Regions from separate parts of the Bacillus pumilus genome, predicted to be linked through region 1. Evidence: a T-box and tRNA genes for the amino acid it is inferred to sense, from the RefSeq annotation. Region 1 holds a T-box; the other holds one or more tRNA genes.
The links. A T-box is a leader RNA that pairs with one kind of tRNA and senses whether it is charged. The one in region 1 lies ahead of ileS (isoleucine--tRNA ligase), so its partner is inferred to be a tRNA-Ile.

Region 1 (3,070 bases):
TGAGCTGTCTTATTTTCAGGTGAACTATGCGAAAAAGTTTATTTCGTTAGAACACCCGAAGCTCCTTGGTTCACTGATTGGGACAGGCTTGAAGCGTCAAAAATTTGGAGATTTGTTATTTTCAGAGGAAGATGTGCAGTTTATTTGTACGAGTGATGTCGCCGATTTTGTTCGGGCGCAGCTGACGCATGTCGGTAGAGCCTCCGTTTCATTAGAGGAAATCACGCAGGCAGATTTAAAGCCGGTTAAGAGCAAGACTGACATCAAAGAAGATACGATTTCTTCACTGCGGCTTGATGCGGTATGTGCTGCAATCAGCCGTCAGTCTCGGCAAAAAGCACAGCTTTTGGTCAAAAATGGGCTTGTCAAAGTTAACTGGAAAGTCACTGAGGACCCTTCCTTTACAATCGGCGAAGGCGATCAGCTCTCTGTTAGGGGATTTGGCCGCTTTAGCCTCAAAACGATTGATGGGAAGACCAAAAAAGATAAATTTAAAGTAACATTTGAGCTTCTGACATAACGAACTTGAATCTGGAGGTGGCGAGGTTGCCATTAACACCTAATGATATTCATAATAAAACGTTCACAAAAAGCTTTCGCGGCTATGACGAAGATGAAGTAAACGAGTTTTTAAGCCAAGTACGTAAAGATTACGAAATCGTGCTTCGCAAAAAGAATGAACTCGAAGAAAAAGTAAACGAGCTTGACGAAAGATTAGGTCATTTTGCAACAATTGAAGAGACATTAAACAAATCAATTCTTGTGGCGCAGGAAGCAGCAGAAGACGTCAAACGTCATTCTGATAAAGAAGCGAAATTGATCATTCGTGAAGCGGAGAAAAATGCCGATCGTATTATTAACGAAGCGCTATCTAAATCAAGAAAGATTGCGATGGAAATCGAAGAGCTGAAGAAGCAGTCGAAGGTCTTTAGAACTCGCTTCCAAATGCTCATCGAAGCTCAGCTTGATCTTCTAAAAAATGACGATTGGGATCATTTACTGGAATATGAAGTTGACGCTGTCTTTGACGAAAAAGAATAAGCGCATCATCTTGACATGACGTGTACAAGTTGCATATAATACCATCATAAATTAACAAGAGATAAACGTTTGAAAGGGACACTCGCAGTTGTCATATGCGTAATAAAGCGAATCAGGGATGGTGGAAGCCTGACATTACGAGACGCTGCAATGAGATCACCCCTTTAGTTCCTTTTCTGAAATGACCAGTAAGAAAAGGCGTCTGATCACGTTACGATTTTAGAGTGGATAAGCGGCTGTGTCATAGCGCTTGTCTAAAAGGGTGGTACCGCGAGACAAGCCTTCTCGTCCCTTATGGGATGAGAGGGCTTTTTTTATTGTTTTTTAATCAGAATTTGCATATGGAGGAATGGGTATGAACTACAAAGACACCTTATTAATGCCGAAAACAGAATTCCCAATGAGAGGGAACTTGCCGAACAAAGAGCCTGAAATCCAAGAGGAGTGGGCAGAAAAAGACATCTATCAAATGGTTTTAGAGCGTACAAAAGGACGCCCGACCTTTATTTTGCATGATGGACCTCCATATGCGAATGGTGACATTCATATGGGGCACGCACTCAATAAAATCCTAAAAGATTTTATTGTCCGTTTTAAATCAATGAATGGATTCCATGCACCGTACGTACCGGGCTGGGATACACACGGCTTACCAATTGAAACAGCGCTCACTAAAAATAAAAAAGTCAAACGTAAAGAAATGTCGACAGCTGAATTCCGCAAACTATGCGAGGAGTATGCTTGGAAGCAAATCGAAGGTCAGCGCAATCAATTTAAGCGATTAGGCGTCAGAGCGGACTGGGACAATCCATATGTCACGTTAAAGCCTGAGTATGAAGCGCAACAAATTCTTGTCTTCGGTGAAATGGCGAAGAGAGGCTATATTTACAAAGGACTAAAACCTGTTAACTGGTCTCCTTCAAGTGAGTCAGCTCTTGCTGAAGCGGAAATTGAATATAAAGACAAACGTTCACCATCCATTTACGTTTCATTTAAAGTGAAAGATGGAAAAGGCGTACTTGAAAATGGCGAACAATTCATCATCTGGACAACAACACCTTGGACACTTCCTGCAAACCTTGGCATTTGTGTTCATCCAAACCTAGAGTACAGCGTTCTTCAAGTAGGTGCTGAGCGATATGTTGTCGCATCTGAGCTTGTTGAACAAGTGGCAAAAACGCTTGGCTTTGAAGAGTATGAAGTCGTGAAAACATTAAAAGGAAAAGAATTAGATAACGTCGTTGCAGAGCATCCGATCTATGGTAGAGATTCACTTGTGATGCTTGGTGACCACGTGACAACGGATGCAGGTACAGGCTGTGTTCATACAGCACCAGGTCACGGGGAAGATGACTTTATTGTCAGCATGAAGTACGGTCTTGACGTACTATGTCCAGTAGACGAAAAAGGTGTCATGACAGAAGAAGCGCCTGGTTTTGAAGGACTATTCTACGAAGATGCCAATAAAGCCATCACAGAACAGCTTGAAGCAAAAGGCGCGCTGAAAAAGCTCGACTTTATCACGCACTCTTACCCGCATGACTGGAGAACGAAAAAACCAACGATTTATCGTGCAACCGCTCAGTGGTTTGCATCGATTAAAGACTTTAGAGAAGCGCTACTAGACAATATTAAAGAAACGAAATGGGTGCCAGCATGGGGCGAGACACGCCTATTCAATATGGTGCGTGACAGAGGTGACTGGTGCATTTCAAGACAGCGTGTTTGGGGCGTTCCAATTCCGGTCTTTTATGCCGAAAATGGTGAGCCAATCATCACAGATGAAACAATACAGCACGTCTCTCAATTATTTAGAGAACATGGCTCGAATATTTGGTTTGAAAAAGAAGCGAAAGAGCTCTTGCCAGAAGGCTTTACACATCCAGGCAGCCCGAACGGAGAATTCACAAAAGAGCAGGACATCATGGATGTATGGTTTGATTCTGGTTCTTCTCACCAAGCTGTTTTAGAAGAAAGAGATGACCTTGTTCGTCCGGCAGACCTTTACCTTGAAGGCTCTGACCAATAT
Region 2 (3,070 bases), 1.5 Mb from region 1:
TGCCTAATACATGCAAGTCGAGCGGACAGAAGGGAGCTTGCTCCCGGATGTTAGCGGCGGACGGGTGAGTAACACGTGGGTAACCTGCCTGTAAGACTGGGATAACTCCGGGAAACCGGAGCTAATACCGGATAGTTCCTTGAACCGCATGGTTCAAGGATGAAAGACGGTTTCGGCTGTCACTTACAGATGGACCCGCGGCGCATTAGCTAGTTGGTGGGGTAATGGCTCACCAAGGCGACGATGCGTAGCCGACCTGAGAGGGTGATCGGCCACACTGGGACTGAGACACGGCCCAGACTCCTACGGGAGGCAGCAGTAGGGAATCTTCCGCAATGGACGAAAGTCTGACGGAGCAACGCCGCGTGAGTGATGAAGGTTTTCGGATCGTAAAGCTCTGTTGTTAGGGAAGAACAAGTGCGAGAGTAACTGCTCGCACCTTGACGGTACCTAACCAGAAAGCCACGGCTAACTACGTGCCAGCAGCCGCGGTAATACGTAGGTGGCAAGCGTTGTCCGGAATTATTGGGCGTAAAGGGCTCGCAGGCGGTTTCTTAAGTCTGATGTGAAAGCCCCCGGCTCAACCGGGGAGGGTCATTGGAAACTGGGAAACTTGAGTGCAGAAGAGGAGAGTGGAATTCCACGTGTAGCGGTGAAATGCGTAGAGATGTGGAGGAACACCAGTGGCGAAGGCGACTCTCTGGTCTGTAACTGACGCTGAGGAGCGAAAGCGTGGGGAGCGAACAGGATTAGATACCCTGGTAGTCCACGCCGTAAACGATGAGTGCTAAGTGTTAGGGGGTTTCCGCCCCTTAGTGCTGCAGCTAACGCATTAAGCACTCCGCCTGGGGAGTACGGTCGCAAGACTGAAACTCAAAGGAATTGACGGGGGCCCGCACAAGCGGTGGAGCATGTGGTTTAATTCGAAGCAACGCGAAGAACCTTACCAGGTCTTGACATCCTCTGACAACCCTAGAGATAGGGCTTTCCCTTCGGGGACAGAGTGACAGGTGGTGCATGGTTGTCGTCAGCTCGTGTCGTGAGATGTTGGGTTAAGTCCCGCAACGAGCGCAACCCTTGATCTTAGTTGCCAGCATTTAGTTGGGCACTCTAAGGTGACTGCCGGTGACAAACCGGAGGAAGGTGGGGATGACGTCAAATCATCATGCCCCTTATGACCTGGGCTACACACGTGCTACAATGGACAGAACAAAGGGCTGCGAGACCGCAAGGTTTAGCCAATCCCATAAATCTGTTCTCAGTTCGGATCGCAGTCTGCAACTCGACTGCGTGAAGCTGGAATCGCTAGTAATCGCGGATCAGCATGCCGCGGTGAATACGTTCCCGGGCCTTGTACACACCGCCCGTCACACCACGAGAGTTTGCAACACCCGAAGTCGGTGAGGTAACCTTTATGGAGCCAGCCGCCGAAGGTGGGGCAGATGATTGGGGTGAAGTCGTAACAAGGTAGCCGTATCGGAAGGTGCGGCTGGATCACCTCCTTTCTAAGGATATATGGAGCAGTGTGCGTTTTCGTCTTGTTTAGTTTTGAAGGAACTTGCAAAAGATCCTACAACATCATATCTTCGATATGAAAGATGGGCCTGTAGCTCAGCTGGTTAGAGCGCACGCCTGATAAGCGTGAGGTCGGTGGTTCGAGTCCACTCAGGCCCACCATCTTCTATTAAATCGGGGCCTTAGCTCAGCTGGGAGAGCGCCTGCCTTGCACGCAGGAGGTCAGCGGTTCGATCCCGCTAGGCTCCACCAACGTGTTCTTTGAAAACTAGATAACAATAAGTAATACATTCACATTGAATGCAATGCAAAGTTCATCACACATAGTGATTCTTTCTAAAGTAAGAAATGGTTAAGTTAGAAAGGGCGCACGGTGGATGCCTTGGCACTAGGAGCCGATGAAGGACGGGACGAACACCGATATGCTTCGGGGAGCTGTAAGCAAGCTTTGATCCGGAGATTTCCGAATGGGGAAACCCACTGCTCGTAATGGAGTAGTATCCATACTTGAATACATAGAGTATGAGAAGGCATACCCGGGGAACTGAAACATCTAAGTACCCGGAGGAAGAGAAAGCAAATGCGATTCCCTGAGTAGCGGCGAGCGAAACGGGAACAGCCCAAACCAAGAGGCTTGCCTCTTGGGGTTGTAGGACACTCTATACGGAGTTACAAAGGAACGATATAAGCGAAGAGGTCTGGAAAGGCCCGCCAAAGAAGGTAACAGCCCTGTAACTGAAATGTTGTTCTCTCCAGAGTGGATCCTGAGTACGGCGGAACACGTGAAATTCCGTCGGAATCCGGGAGGACCATCTCCCAAGGCTAAATACTCCCTAGTGACCGATAGTGAACCAGTACCGTGAGGGAAAGGTGAAAAGCACCCCGGAAGGGGAGTGAAATAGATCCTGAAACCGTGTGCCTACAAGTAGTCAGAGCCCGTTAAAGGGTGATGGCGTGCCTTTTGTAGAATGAACCGGCGAGTTACGATCCCGTGCAAGGTTAAGCAGAAGATGCGGAGCCGCAGCGAAAGCGAGTCTGAATAGGGCGCATGAGTACGTGGTCGTAGACCCGAAACCAGGTGATCTACCCATGTCCAGGGTGAAGTTCAGGTAACACTGAATGGAGGCCCGAACCCACGCACGTTGAAAAGTGCGGGGATGAGGTGTGGGTAGGGGTGAAATGCCAATCGAACCTGGAGATAGCTGGTTCTCTCCGAAATAGCTTTAGGGCTAGCCTCAAGGTAAGAGTCTCGGAGGTAGAGCACTGATTGGACTAGGGGCCCCTACCGGGTTACCGAATTCAGTCAAACTCCGAATGCCGATGACTTATCCTTGGGAGTCAGACTGCGAGTGATAAGATCCGTAGTCGAAAGGGAAACAGCCCAGACCGCCAGCTAAGGTCCCAAAGTATACGTTAAGTGGAAAAGGATGTGGAGTTGCTTAGACAACCAGGATGTTGGCTTAGAAGCAGCCACCATTTAAAGAGTGCGTAATAGCTCACTGGTCGAGTGACTCTGCGCCGAAAATGTACCGGGGCTAAACGTATCACCGAAGCT

Region 2: it encodes a tRNA-Ile, which carries the amino acid that the T-box ahead of ileS (isoleucine--tRNA ligase) is inferred to sense. The anticodon was not compared.

Annotation. Positions count from the first base shown of each region.
Region 1 is NZ_LT906438.1:1,497,646-1,500,715, forward strand. It holds gene CKW02_RS07555 (YlmH family RNA-binding protein) at 1-520, shown strand, start outside; gene CKW02_RS07560 (DivIVA domain-containing protein) at 547-1,041, shown strand; T-box leader at 1,101-1,337, shown strand; gene ileS (isoleucine--tRNA ligase) at 1,397-3,070, shown strand, end outside.
Region 2 is NZ_LT906438.1:32,728-35,797, forward strand. It holds rRNA gene CKW02_RS00165 (16S ribosomal RNA) at 1-1,505, shown strand, start outside; tRNA gene CKW02_RS00170 (tRNA-Ile) at 1,601-1,677, shown strand; tRNA gene CKW02_RS00175 (tRNA-Ala) at 1,692-1,767, shown strand; rRNA gene CKW02_RS00180 (23S ribosomal RNA) at 1,866-3,070, shown strand, end outside.